DNA from 2 places in the Rhizobium sp. CC-YZS058 genome. Region 2 is predicted to be linked to the other one. Evidence: predicted binding sites of a transcription regulator. Region 2 holds the regulator's gene; the other holds the start of a gene.
The links. Region 2 encodes PhoB, which activates phosphate uptake and scavenging genes when phosphate is short. Its sites were predicted from a motif close to TGTCATNNANCTGTCAT; they were not measured.

Region 1: U8330_RS09160 (PhoX family phosphatase) is a predicted target of PhoB. The motif match lies at 2,599-2,615, and genes of this name have one in related genera.

Annotation. Positions count from the first base shown of each region.
Region 1 is NZ_JAYESJ010000001.1:1,921,008-1,928,298, forward strand. It holds gene U8330_RS09140 (GNAT family N-acetyltransferase) at 1-448, shown strand, start outside; gene ald (alanine dehydrogenase) at 464-1,582, opposite strand; gene U8330_RS09150 (Lrp/AsnC family transcriptional regulator) at 1,716-2,177, shown strand; gene U8330_RS09155 (HlyU family transcriptional regulator) at 2,216-2,533, opposite strand; gene U8330_RS09160 (PhoX family phosphatase) at 2,742-4,763, shown strand; gene ilvA (threonine ammonia-lyase) at 4,817-6,124, opposite strand; gene U8330_RS09170 (hypothetical protein) at 6,370-6,954, shown strand; gene U8330_RS09175 (DNA starvation/stationary phase protection protein) at 7,078-7,291, shown strand, end outside.
Region 2 is NZ_JAYESJ010000001.1:3,378,247-3,385,537, reverse strand. It holds gene pstC (phosphate ABC transporter permease subunit PstC) at 1-1,078, shown strand, start outside; gene pstA (phosphate ABC transporter permease PstA) at 1,075-2,400, shown strand; gene pstB (phosphate ABC transporter ATP-binding protein PstB) at 2,414-3,229, shown strand; gene phoU (phosphate signaling complex protein PhoU) at 3,270-3,980, shown strand; gene phoB (phosphate regulon transcriptional regulator PhoB) at 4,167-4,850, shown strand; gene U8330_RS16185 (GcrA family cell cycle regulator) at 4,953-5,507, opposite strand; gene U8330_RS16180 (aspartate aminotransferase family protein) at 5,996-7,198, shown strand; gene argF (ornithine carbamoyltransferase) at 7,276-7,291, shown strand, end outside.

The DNA.
Region 1 (7,291 bases), 1.5 Mb from region 2:
GCCGGAAATTCCGCTCGCCTATTACCGCTTCCTCTATCTGCAGGTCGGCCGCCGCTGGCAGTGGGTGGACCGGCTGCGGCTGAGCGAGGAGGCGCTGACCGCGCATCTCCACGACAAGCGCAACTGCGTGACCGTTCTCTATGTCAACGGCGCGCCGGCCGGCTTCTTCGAGATCTTCCACAAGGACGAGGACACGGTCGAGCTGACCCATTTCGGCCTGTTCGAGCGCGCGCTCGGCCTCGGCCTTGGCAAGTGGTTTCTGCTGCAGGCGCTCTATGCCTGCTGGAGCTATGGGCCCAAGCGGGTGACGGTCGAGACCAACGATCTCGACCATCCCCGCGCCCTGCAACTCTACCAACGCTTCGGCTTCAACCCCATCTCCACCCACCAGGCCGAGCTCGCACCCCTGACCGACGCCGAACTCCTCGCGCTCGCACGCGGGCTTTGATGGACGGCTGAGCCGTTACGCGCTCTTCAGCAGCGTCTCCGGCGCATGGCCCTCGTAGCCGAGGGCTTCGGCGACTGCGAGGTTGGTGACGCGGCCGCGATGGACGTTGAGGCCGTTGCGCAGGTGGCGGTTTTCGGTCAGCGCGGCGAGGCCGCGGTCGGCGAGCTGCAGTCCGTAGTGCAGCGTCGCATTGTTGAGCGCTGCCGCGGACGTTACCGGCACGGCGCCCGGCATGTTCGCCACGCAGTAATGCACGACACCGTCGACCTCAAAGGTGGGGTCGGAATGGGTCGTGGCTTTCGAGGTTTCGAAGCAGCCGCCCTGGTCGATCGCCACGTCGACGATGACCGAACCGCGCTTCATGCCCGACAGCATCTCGCGCGTCACGAGCTTCGGTGCCGCTGCGCCCGGAATCAGCACCGCGCCGATCACGAGATCGGCCGAGAAGACCTCTTCCTCCAGGGCGTCGATCGTCGAATAGCGGGTATGGACACGTCCGGCGAAAAGTTCGTCCAGCTGGCGAAGACGCGGGAGGGAGCGGTCGAGAATCGTCACGTCCGCGCCGAGGCCGACGGCCATGCGCGCCGCATGCAGGCCCACGACACCGCCGCCGAGCACGGTGACCTTGGCCGGCAGAACGCCCGGCACGCCGCCGAGCAGGATGCCGCGGCCGCCATGGGCCTTCTGCAGCGCCGTCGCCCCGGCCTGGATCGCCAGGCGGCCGGCCACTTCCGACATCGGCGCCAGCAAGGGCAGGCCGCCACGCTCGTCGGTGACCGTTTCATAGGCGATCGCCGTGACGCCGGAGCCGAGCAGGCCCTCCGTCTGACGCGGATCGGGCGCGAGATGCAGATAGGTGTAGAGGAGCTGCCCCTCCCGCAGCTGCGCCCATTCCTCCGGCTGGGGCTCCTTGACCTTCACGACCATGTCGGCCTTTTCGAAGATCTCCCTAGCCGACGAAACGATCTTGGCGCCGGCCGCGCGATAGGCATCGTCTTCCGCGCCGATCCCTGCCCCGGCCTTGGTTTCGATCACCACCTCATGGCCATGGGCCACATATTCACGGACTGCGCCGGGGGTCAGCCCGACGCGATATTCATGGTTCTTGATTTCCTTCGGGCAACCAACGCGCATCCTGTCCTCCTGCGTGTCCTCGTCCGACAGTCAAGCAGCTTCGACGCCTCATGTCCTTGCAAAGATGCGCTTGCGAACCAGCGCAAATGATCGTTTCTTGCGTGAAATGGGACATTCGTCGAAGGATCCACACATGAGTGCGCTCGACAGCATCGATCAGGCCATCTTACGCACCTTGCAGCGAGAGGGCCGGATCTCCAACGCCGAGCTCGCCGAACGTGTCGGCCTCTCCGCTTCCGCCTGTTCGCGTCGGCTCGACATGCTGGAGCGATCGGGGGTCATCACCGGCTACCACGCCCGCCTGTCTCACAAGGCGCTGGATTACAAGATCATGGCCATCGTCCATATCTCGCTGTCCGGCCAGTTCGCCCGCACGCTCTCGGAGTTCGAAGCGGCGGTGAAGCTCTGTCCGAACGTGCTGGTCTGCTACCTGATGTCAGGCGAGTATGACTATATCCTGCGCGTTGCCGCCCGCGACCTGGAGGATTACGAGCGCATCCACCGAGACTGGCTTTCCGCCCTGCCGCATGTCGTGCGGATCAACTCCAGCTTTTCTCTGCGCGAAGTGATCGACCGGCCGAATGTCGGGATATAACAGTGCCTTGTGAGCGAACGCTCAGAGGATGATGAAGCTCAGACCTGCCGCTTGGGCTCCGGATCGGCGAAGAGCGAGGGGCCCGTCTGGTCGACGATCTGCCGCCCTTTGCGCAGGCTGGCCTCGGTCGCGTCGTCGAGCGAGGCGAACAGATCGGCGCGAATGAAGCTGCGCACGCGCAGCGCTCCATCCACCTCTTTCTCGATCGCGCCGGCAAGGCGGTACTGGCTGGCCTCCTTCATCGGCGCCGCCCGGATCAGGCAGTCGCCATAGCGCTCGGTCGAGCCGGCCGCCGCGGTGTCTGTCGTGTCGCCGGTGCCGGACCGGCTGAAAAGGCGCGAGAAGAAAGAAGCCATGCCTTTGATCTAGCGGCGCTCGCGCCGGAAGTCAAAGCCAGGGCACACCCCTTGCGCCGCTCGCATGTCGCAAAACTGTGACCTTGGCACCGTATGGCCTTGCGCATTGCCAGAGCGGGGGCGCGACGGCAGACATCGCAAGCCTTGATCCCCTGCGGGCATGTCCGCGGCGCGTCGTGCCGCCGTTTCAACGATCAGGAGAACCGATATGGCCGATCTGCTGTCCCAAAGCATGTTCCCGACCTCCCAGCTGGAAGAAGCCGACCACGACGGTCACAACGAGACCGCCAATCCGACGATGGGCGAGATCATTTCGCGGCGCTTCTCCCGGCGCGGCCTTCTGAAGGGCTGTCTCGCGGTGTCCGCCATCTCGGCCACGGTCAGCCCGCTGGCGCTGTTGACGGCCGATGAGGCCCGCGCTGCCGGAGGCTCGGCCTTCACCTTCCCGGAAGTCGAGGCCGGCGTCGATCAGACCCATCACGTCGCCGACGGCTATGATGCCGACGTGCTGCTGCGCTGGGGCGATCCGCTGTTTGCCGATTCGCCGGAGTTCGATCCCGCGAACCAGTCGCCAGAAGCCCAGGCGCGCCAGTTCGGCTACAACAACGACTATGTCGGCTTCATCCCGCTCGACGGCTCCTCCGAGCACGGCCTCCTCGTCGTCAATCACGAATATACGAACGAACACTTGATGTTCCCGGGCATCGTGAAGGTTGTAGAGAAAGCCGACAGCAAGGACCCGAGCAAGATGGTCAAGGCGCTCGACATCGCTGCGGCCGATCAGAAGCGCGTCGACATCGAGATGGCCGCTCATGGCGGCACGATCGTCGAGATCCGCAAGGTGGACGGCAAGTGGCAGGTCGTTCGCGACGGCAAGATGAACCGCCGCATCACCGCGATGACCGAGATGGCGATCCACGGCCCTGCAGCCGGTCATCCGCGCCTCCGGACCAAGGCCGACCCGACGGGAACACGCGTGTTTGGCACGATCAACAATTGCGCCGGCGGCGTCACCCCCTGGGGCACCTATGTCATGGCCGAGGAGAACATCCACGGCTACTTCATGGGCACTCTGCCGGCGAACCATCCCGAGGCGCAGAACTACAAGCGGCTCGGCCTCCCCGAGGGCACCTATGCCTGGGGCCAGTTCCACGAGCGCTTCGACGTATCCAAGGAGCCGAACGAGGCGAATCGTTTCGGCTGGCTGGTCGAGGTCGACGCCATGGACCCGACCTCGACGCCGAAGAAGCGCACCGCGCTGGGCCGCTTCAAGCATGAGGGTGCGGAATCGATCGTCGCCAAGGATGGCCGCGTGGTCTTCTACCTCGGCGATGACGAGCGTTTCGATTATGTCTACAAATTCGTGACGGCCGGCACGTTCAACCCGAACGATCGGGCGGCCAATATGGACCTGCTCGATGACGGCACGCTTTATGTCGCGAAGTTCGGCGAGGATGGGTCCGTGACCTGGATGCCGCTGACCCACGGCACAGGCCCCCTGACGGAGGCGAACGGCTTCAAGAGCCAGGCCGACGTGCTGATCGAGGCGCGCCGGGCCGGCGACCTGCTGGAAGCCACGAAGATGGACCGTCCGGAAGACATCCAGCCGAACGGCACCAATGGCCGTGTCTATGTCATGCTGACCAACAACACCAAGCGCAAGGACGACCAGATCGACGCCGCCAATCCGCGCGCGAAGAACGCCTTCGGCCACCTGATCGAAATCGCAGAAGAGAATGGCGATTTCGCAGCGACGAAGGGCACTTGGGAGATTTTGCTCAAGTGCGGCGACCCCTCCGTTGCCGAGGTCGGTGCAACCTTTTCGACTGAAACCACCAAGAATGGCTGGTTCGGCATGCCGGACAACTGCTCGGTGGATGCCGACGGCCGTCTCTGGGTTGCGACGGACGGCAACTCGCCCTCCGGGACCGGCCGCACCGATGGCCTCTGGGCGGTCGATACGGCAGGCGCGGCGCGCGGCACCTCCAAGCTGTTTTTCCGCGTGCCCGTCGGCGCCGAAATGTGCGGCCCGCTGATGCTGCCCGATCTCAAAACCGCTTTCGTGGCCGTGCAGCATCCGGGCGACGGCGGCGATGACTGGGAAGGCTTCGGCCGCCTCTCCTATTACGAGGATCTCTCCACCCGCTGGCCGGACTTCAAGGACAGCATGCCGGTCCGTCCCTCGGTGGTGGCGATCACCAGACAGGACGGCGGCAAGATCGGCGTCTGATCCTCGAATGGCAACGTGCCGCGCCCCTTCGCGGGGCGCGGCGTCATGGCGCGTCAGATGACGAGATTGGACAGGATTTCGTTGTCGGTGATGTCCTGGTAGCGCAGCCCCGCCTCGTCGAAGACGGTCTTGAGGCGCACGAAATTTTCTGGCCGCTTGGTTTCGATGCCGATCAGGATCGAGCCGAAGTTGCGGGCCGATTTCTTAAGATATTCGAAGCGGGCAATGTCATCCTCCTCGCCCAGCAGGGCGAGGAAGTCCTTGAGCGCGCCGGGGCGCTGCGCCATGCGCAGGATGAAGTATTTCTTCAAGCCCAGATGCCGCATGGCTCGCTCCTTCACATCCGGCAGACGTTCGAAATCGAAATTGCCGCCGGACGTGACGGCGACCACGGTCTTGCCGGCCAGCCGGTCGTGGCCCAGTTCCTCCAGCGCCGCAATCGACAGCGCGCCCGCAGGCTCCAGCACCATGCCCTCGAGATTGAGCATTTCGGTGATCGTCACGCAGATGGCGTTCTCCGGGAGAAGCAGGGTCTGCTCGGCGGAGAAGCGGCGAAGGCGTTCGAAGTTGAGGTCGCCGATGCGCCCCACCGCTGCGCCGTCGACGAAATTGTCTACCTGATCGAGCGTCACCACATGGCCGCTCTCCAGGCTTCGCTTCAGGCTGGGCGCACCCTCCGGTTCGCAGAACAGGAAGCCGGACGGGTCCACCCGGTCCGCGAGGTAACCGGTCATGCCGGCCGAAAGCCCGCCGCCGCCGACCGGCATGACGACCAGATCCGGCGTCACGCCCTCCGGCAGCTGCGCGACGAGCTCGGCAGCCACGGTCGCCTGCCCTTCGATGATGTCGGCATGGTCGAAGGGCGGCACCATCACGCCGCCCGTCGCCTCCACATGGTCGCGGGCCGCCTTGTAGCATTGGTCGAAAATATCGCCGACCAGGCGGATGGTGATGAAGGGTCCGCCGAACATGCGGGTCTTGTCGATCTTCTGCTGCGGCGTGGTGACCGGCATGAAGACCACCCCGTGGACGCCGAAATGGCGGCAGACGAAGGCAAAGCCCTGCGCGTGATTGCCGGCGGAGGCGCAGACGAACACCCGCCCCTCGGCGCCAGCCGCAATCGCCTTGCGGAAGAAGTTGAAGGCGCCGCGGATCTTGTAGGAGCGGACAGGTGAAAGGTCCTCCCGCTTGAGGAAGATCTGCGCCCCGTAGCGGGCGCTGAGATGCTCGTTGAGCTGCAGCGGCGTCGGCGCGAACAGCGCCCGCAGCGCCTCCTGTGCCGCGTCGACGCCGGCGATGAAATCGCGCTCCGCGGCCGTCGCTTGGCCGGGGCTGAACTGGCCTGCGGGGTGAGCGGTCATGGCTTGCTCCTTGTCTTTGCTTTCGCTCCTCATGCCACAAGGCCACGCGAGAGGCCATCGCGGGCTGACCAGAAGGGTGCGAAAGGGTGCGGGCGGCGCGCTTGACAGGGGGGTGGAAATGCCGAAACTGGCAATTCTTTCAACGTCCTTCAATCGACGATGGAGCGATGGATGAAGCCCGCAACAAGGGATCGGCGCCAGGCGGCAGGAGGAGCGGCCGGAGCCGATCCGGGAGGAGAGCGCGCGTGAAGAACCCACTCATTCTGTCGGTGCTGCTGGCGCTGTCAGGCCCCACCCTCGCGGTGGCCGGATCGCTCGCCGATGCGGCGACCAAGGCCGAGCAGATGGCCGCGAGCGGCGATGCGACCGGCGCCCGCACGCTGATGCGCACCGCGCTGTCCGACTTTTCCGCCAGCCTGCCCTTTGCCATCGGCAAGGCGGTCTTCGTCTCGGCCGAGCCGACTGGATACGAAATGTATCAGCCGCGCGAGACCAAGCCCTTCGCGATTGGCGAGCAGCTTGTGTCCTATGTCGAGCCGGTCGGACTTACCTGGAAGCCGGCGGCAGCCGGTGCCGGCAAGATGGAAACCCACTTCACCGTGGATTTCGACATTCTCGATCCGAAGGGGCAGGTGCTGGCCGGACAGAAGGGTTTCGGAGACTTTACCTTCGCCGGCTTCGCCCGCAACCAGGAGATCTTCGCGACCCTGACGCTCGATCTCTCCGGCGCCACTGCCGGCGACTATGTCCTGCGCTACCATTTCAACGACCTGCACGGCAGCCGTCAGGCAAGCGTCGATCTCCCTTTCACGATCGCCGTCAAACCCTGACGTCGGAAGGCGCCTCTCCTTTCATAATTTTAGCGCTTGGTGACGGAACCGAAGCGGCGCCCGCGCCGTTTTCTGAAAAGCGCTGCCTATGGACCGGCGCGCCAACGCCCAAAGGAACCCGCCATGAAGGAACGCAAGCTCAATCTCGCTTCGGTCAATGATCGTCTGGATACCCCGACCGATCTCGACCCGAAGGCGACGGCCGAAATCGCGCAGGAACTCACCGTTCTCCTGTCCGACCTGCTGGCCCTTTATGTAAAGACCAAGAATTTCCACTGGCATGTCAGCGGCCCGCACTTCCGCGACTACCACCTGATGTTCGACGAGCAATCCGCCG
Region 2 (7,291 bases):
CGGCGCGCCCTACATGGTCGAGTCCGCCAACCGGTATAATGCGATGAGCCAGACCAGCGCGCTCGCCATGGGCGGCGTGGTTCTGCTGCTTGCCATCGCCGGTGCGGTCTTTGCGCTACGCGGCATCGACCAGCGCTTCCGGGCCCGCAACAGGGTCGAGCGCGTCATCCTCGGCGCCCTCTTGCTCGCCTCCTCCATCGCCATCCTGACCACGATCGGCATCATCGGCTCGATGCTGACCGAGGCGCTGCGCTTCTTTGCCTCCGTCTCGCCGGCCGAGTTCTTCTTCGGCACGGTCTGGGATCCGCGCTTTGCCGCCGCGGGCAACACCGGCCAGGCCGGGCAGTTCGGCCTCCTGCCGCTGCTGGCCGGCACGCTCTACATCGCCTTCGTCGCCATGCTGTTCGCGGTGCCGATCGGCCTCTTCGCCGCCATCTACATGGCGGAATATGCGAGCAACCCGGTTCGCTCCATCGCCAAGCCGCTGCTGGAAATCCTGGCCGGCATCCCCACCATCGTCTACGGCTTCTTCGCCCTCGTGACCGTCGGCCCGTTCCTGCGCGACATCTCGGCCCAGCTGAACGGCCTCGTGACCGGCAATTATACGAGCTTCATCCAGGCCCAGAGCGTGCTGACGGCCGGCATCGTCATGGGTATCATGCTGATCCCCTTCGTCTCCTCGCTCTCCGACGACATCATCACCCAGGTGCCCCGCGCGCTGCGCGATGGCTCGCTCGGGCTTGGGGCGACCCGCTCGGAAACGATCAAGCGCGTGGTGCTGCCGGCAGCGCTTCCCGGCATTGTCGGCGCGCTGCTGCTCACCGCCTCGCGCGCCGTCGGCGAAACCATGATCGTGGTGCTGGCCGCCGGTGTTGCGGCGCGCATGCAGATCAATCCCTTCGAGCCGATGACGACCGTGACCGTCAAGATCGTCAACCAGCTGACCGGCGACCTTGAATTCACCTCGCCGCAGACGCTGGTCGCCTTCGCGCTTGGCATCACGCTCTTCGCCATCACACTCTGCCTCAACATCTACGCGCTCTACATCGTCCGCAAATATCGGGAGCAGTACGAATGACCGATTTCACCCATTCGCTGCCGGGTGCGCCCACCGCGCGTCCCGCCCAGGCCCGGCGCGATATCGGCATCAAGCGCCGCTACGCTTCCGAACGTCGCTTCCGCGCCTATGGCATTGCGGCGATCTGCACCGGCATTTTCTTCCTCTGCCTTCTGCTCTGGACGGTGATCTCCAACGGCTACACCGCCTTCCTGCAGACGACGGTCACGCTGCCGATCACCTTCTCCGAGCAGGTCATCGACCCCAAGAACGAGCGGGCGACCAATCCGGCCAAGCTGATGACGGCGAACTACCCGCTGCTGGTACGCGATGCGCTGGTGGCCAAGCTCGGCATCGATCCGAAGAACCGGGCGGATGTGAAGCTCGCCACCGACATGATTTCGGCGAGCGCCCGCACCCAGCTGCGCGACATCGTCGTCGCCAACCCGGCGATCATCGGCCAGACCATGCCGGTCGCCCTGCTTGCCGAAGGCAATATCGATTCCGCCAACAAGGGGCAGATCGATCTTTCGGTTGCGGAAGCCAACCGCAAGGTCAAGGACAAGCAGGTGGCCTGGATGAAGACGCTCGCCGAGGATGGCGCGCTGACGGCCAACTTCAACACCGGCCTCTTTACCTCGGGTGCGTCCTCGCGGCCGGAGGCCGCCGGCATCGGCGTCGCCGCTTTGGGCTCGCTCTACACGATGATGATCGTTCTGGTTCTCGCTCTGCCGATCGGCGTCGCCGCCTCGATCTATCTCGAGGAATTTGCGCCGAAGAACCGGCTGACGGACCTGATCGAGGTGAACATCAACAACCTCGCGGCCGTTCCCTCGATCGTCTACGGCCTGCTGGGCCTCGCCGTCTTCATCAACTTTGCCGGCCTTCCGCGCTCTGCGGCGCTGGTGGGTGGCCTGGTGCTGACGCTGATGACCCTGCCGACCATCATCATCGCCACACGGGCGGCGCTCAAAGCCGTGCCTCCATCGATCCGCGCAGCAGCCCTCGGTCTCGGCGCCTCGAAGATGCAGACGATCTTCCACCATGTCCTGCCGCTTGCCATGCCGGGCATCCTCACCGGCACCATCATCGGCCTTGCCCACGCGCTCGGCGAAACGGCGCCGCTGCTCCTGATCGGCATGGTCGCCTTCGTGGTCGATTTCCCCGGATCGCCGCTCGAACCCTCCACCGCACTACCGGTCCAGATCTACATGTGGGCCAACGAAGCCGAACGAGCATTTGTCGAACGGACCTCCGGCGCGATCATCATTCTCCTGATCTTCCTGGTGGTCATGAACCTTGGCGCAATCCTGTTGCGGCGTCGCTTTGAGCGTCGCTGGTAGTGAGGTAGAAACGATGAACATGATGACCGAAGCAGCACTCGAGAAGGCAGTGGACCAGAAAATGAATGCGGTGCCCCTGAAAATGGTCGGCAAGGATGTGTCGGTCTATTACGGCGAGAAGCGTGCGCTGTTCGACGTGAACCTCGACATCCGCGAAAACACCGTGACCGCGCTGATCGGCCCTTCGGGCTGCGGCAAGTCCACCTTCCTGCGCACGCTCAACCGCATGAACGACACGATCGACCATTGCCGCGTGACCGGCAAGATCACGCTCGATGGCGGCGATATCTATGATCCTTCGATCGATGTGGTGGAACTGCGCGCCCGTGTCGGCATGGTGTTCCAGAAGCCGAACCCCTTCCCGAAGTCGATCTACGAAAACGTCACCTATGGCCCGAAGATCCACGGGCTCGCCCGCACCAAGGCCGAGTTCGACGCGATCGTCGAGCAGAGCCTGCAGAAGGCCGGCCTCTGGAACGAGGTGAAGGACCGTCTGCACGAATCCGGAACCGGCCTCTCCGGTGGCCAGCAGCAGCGCCTGTGCATTGCGCGTGCCGTCGCCGTCAGCCCGGAAGTGATCCTGATGGACGAGCCCTGCTCGGCGCTCGACCCCATCGCCACCGCCAAGGTCGAGGAGCTGATCCACGAGCTGCGCGCCAATTACACGATCGTCATCGTCACCCACTCGATGCAGCAGGCCGCCCGCGTCTCGCAGCGCACCGCCATGTTCCACCTCGGCAATCTCGTCGAGGAGAACGACACCGACAAGATGTTCACCAATCCGGATGACCAGCGCACCCAGGATTACATCATGGGTCGCTTCGGCTGAGGCCCGTGCCCGCCGCGCCTCTTGAGACAAGGACAGGACCATGGCCAGCCATATCGTTTCCGTTTATGATGAAGACCTGAAATATCTGAGCCGCCGCATTTCCGAAATGGGCGGGCTCGCCGAGCAGATGGTCGCCGAATCCGTGCGCGCCCTCGTCAATGCCGATCTGGGCCTCGCCCAGAAGGTCATTTCCGACGATGTCGTACTCGACGATGCCGAGCGCCAGATCGGCGAAAAGGCGATCGTGACCATCGCCAAGCGCCAGCCGATGGCGGCGGATCTGCGCGAGATCATGGGCTCCATCCGCATTGCCGCCGATCTCGAGCGGGTGGGCGATCTCGGCAAGAACACGGCCAAGCGGGTGATCGCGGTGTCCAGCACCAGCCTGCCGCGCCAGCTCGCCCGTGGGCTCGAACATCTCGCCGAACTGGCGCTGATGCAGCTCAAGGAAGTGCTCGATGTCTATGCCTCGCGCTCGGCCGAAAAGGCCAAGAGCATTCGCGAGCGCGACAGCGAGATCGACGCCATCTACACCTCGCTGTTCCGCGAGCTCTTGACCTACATGATGGAAGATCCGCGCAACATCACCTCCTGCACGCATCTTCTGTTCTGCGCGAAGAACATCGAGCGGATCGGCGACCACGCGACCAACATCGCGGAAACGATCTACTACATGACCACCGGCGCCCAGCCGCTCGGCGAGCGCCCCAAGGATGATTCCGCAAACACGGTGGGTGCGCTCGCCACCTGAGTGATCCGGCTGCCGCGCGCCCCGTGTCTCAGGGCGGTCCCGCCTGCGTTCAACGGCGCTGGCGGCGCGGTACCCTCACTGTGCACTGACCCGCCGGCCTCCGGGGCCGGACAGCAAGAAGGGCCCTTGCGGCCAGTTGTGATCCCCGCACGCCGGACCGCCGGCGCGGGATGGGAGTAGGATGAAATGCAACCCAAGATAGCAGTCGTTGAAGATGAAGAGGCGCTGAGCGTTCTCCTCCGCTACAATCTCGAGGCGGAGGGCTTCGAGGTCGATACGATCGCGCGCGGCGACGAAGCGGAGATCCGCCTGCAGGAGCGCCTGCCGGACCTGCTCATCCTCGACTGGATGCTGCCGGGCGTGTCCGGCATCGAGCTCTGCCGGCGTCTGCGCCAGCGCAATGAAACGGAGCGGCTGCCGATCATCATGCTGACCGCACGCGGCGAAGAGAGCGAGCGCGTCCGTGGCCTGGCGACAGGAGCCGACGATTATGTCGTCAAGCCGTTCTCTACGCCGGAACTGATCGCGCGGGTGCGCGCCATGCTGCGGCGAGCCCGGCCGGAAGTGCTCTCCTCGCTCCTGAAATGCGGCGATATCGAGCTCGACCGCGAGACCCATCGCGTGCATCGCAAGAGCCGCGAGGTGCGTCTCGGCCCGACGGAGTTCCGCCTGCTGGAATTCTTCATGTCCTCGCCGGGCCGCGTCTTTTCGCGCTCGCAATTGCTCGACGGCGTCTGGGGACATGACATCTATGTCGATGAACGCACGGTCGACGTTCATGTCGGCCGGCTGCGCAAGGCGCTGAACTTCGCCAACATGCAGGACGTCATCCGCACCGTGCGCGGCGCCGGCTATTCGCTGGAAGGCTGATCGGACCCTCGGCCGGACGCTTCACACCCCGGCACGAACGAAAAAGCCCTTCCGAACACGAGGCGGGAAGGGCTTCTTCTCATTCGTTTTCCGTTTGCGCACTCAGCGCATGCGGCGGCGCTCGGCAGAGGGCTGGTAGGCGAGGCGGGCATGGAAGGTGCAGTAGGGCGACGTATCCGGCGCATCGTTGCCGCAGAAGTGGAACTCGTCCTTCATCGGATCGCCGATCGGCCATTTGCAGGTCCGGTCGGTCAGCTGCGTCAGCGCCAGCTTGCGCGACGAGGGCGATGCAATGTTGGTATTGGCCGGCTGCTGGGCGTCCTCGAAGAGAGCGACAGCGCGGTCCTGCGTTTCATGGATAACCATCGGGCTGGTGGCGCGGGCTGCCGGACGCGGCGCCACGGCGCGGGGCTGTTCCTGTGCCTGCGTGGCCGGCGCCGCGGAAACCGGACGAACGGGGGTCGCGGGCCGCTTCGGACGCGTAGCCGCCGGCGCGCTGCCGCCCGCCTTGGCACGACCCGGCAGGGACAGGCGATGCACCTTTCCGATCACGGCATTGCGGCTTACGCCGCCGAGCTGCGCGGCAATCTGACTCGCGCTCAGGCCTTCGGCCCAAAGCTTCTTGAGTTTCTCAACGCGCTCATCCGTCCAGTTCATGCTCTCGTGTCTCCCATCCCAGGCATTTCGGAGAGCGAATCCCTCACCGTGTTCCGGAAGCTCCGAAACCACAACGCCTTGACTCTTTTGGTGACTAGGTCCGCCGCATGCGTCTAGCAATTGAGAGTTAACCTAGAGATGGGGTGACTCCGTGACAAGAGTCGCCGGAATCGGCCCGAATCGATTTTTGAGTTTTCCCCAACTTGCTCCGTCGGTGTGATCATTTTGCAAGCCTGTCGGTGATGCGTGACGCGCATGGTTTCATGCGCCGCAAACCTCGACAAAAGCGGGAGTTTTGTTGACAGAAAGGCACGGAATGACAATAGTGCCGCTGCCGCCGCCAAGGCGGCATTTTTCATTGTTCCGGGCCGTTTCGAGCACCGGACGGCCACGCGGAGGTCCGCGCCGGCCGGCAAGGGAAGGCGCCGTTGCTTGAAAGACCGCGTTCAGCGCGCGGCGGTGGCGGCCAAGCGAAGGAGTTCCACGTCATGACCGAGGCCACGCCGCTTTACGACACCTATATGCGTGCGCCCCTCCGCTTCGAGCGCGGCGAGGGGGTCTGGCTGACGACGGAGGATGGCAACCGCTATCTCGATTTCGCGGCCGGCGTCGCCGTCAATTCGCTCGGCCATGCGCATCCGCATCTGGTCGCCGCGCTCAAGGAGCAGGCGGAAAAGATCTGGCATCTCTCCAATCTCTACGAGATCCCAGGGCAGGAGAAGCTTGCGGCGCGTCTGACGGCCAACACTTTCGCAGACAAGGTCTTCTTTACCAATTCCGGCGCGGAAGCCCTGGAATGCGCCATCAAGACGGCGCGCCGCTACCAGTTCTCCAAGGGCCGGCCGGAGCGCTTCCACATCATCACCTTCGAGGGCGCCTTCCACGGCCGGACGCTCGCAACCATCGCTGCCGGCGGCCAGGCGAAGTATCTCGAAGGCTTCGGCCCGAAGACCCCCGGCTTCGTTCAGGTGCCCTTCGGCGATCTGACGGCCGTCAAGGATGCGATCACCGACGAGACGGCGGCCATCCTCATCGAGCCGATCCAGGGCGAAGGCGGCATCCGCCTCGCATCGAAGGAATTCATGCAGGCGCTGCGGCAGCTCTGCGACGAGTTCGGCCTGCTGCTCATCTGCGACGAGGTCCAGTGCGGCATCGGCAGGACCGGCAAGCTCTTCGCCCATGAGTGGTCGGGCGTCACGCCGGATATCATGGCTGTGGCCAAGGGCATCGGCGGCGGCTTCCCGCTCGGCGCCTGCCTGGCAACGGCCGAAGCGGCCTCGGGCATGATCGCCGGCACGCACGGGTCTACCTATGGCGGCAATCCGCTGGCCATGGCCGTCGGTAATGCCGTGCTCGACGTCGTGCTGGCCGAAGGGTTCCTCGAGCATGTGCGCGACGTGGCGCTGGTCTTTCGCCAAGGTCTCGCCTCTCTGGCCGACCGCTATCCCGACGTGATCGCCGAGATCCGTGGCGACGGGCTGATGCTCGGCATCAAGGCCGTGGTGCCGGCGGCCGATCTCCTCAAGGCGATCCGTGCTGAGAAGATGCTGGCAGTGCCCGCGGGCGAAAACGTCATCCGCCTGCTGCCGCCACTGGTCACCAGCGCGGACGAGGCGCGCGAGGGTCTGGCCCGGCTGGAACGCGCCGCCGAGCAGCTGACCCGCGTCGAGCAGCAGCGCGCCAGCGCCTGATCCCAACCAACGGTTTCGTTTTTCCAGGCCGGGCGTTCCGACGCCCGGCATTCCGATTTTGAGAAGGACCGCATTTCATGGCCGAGACCCGAC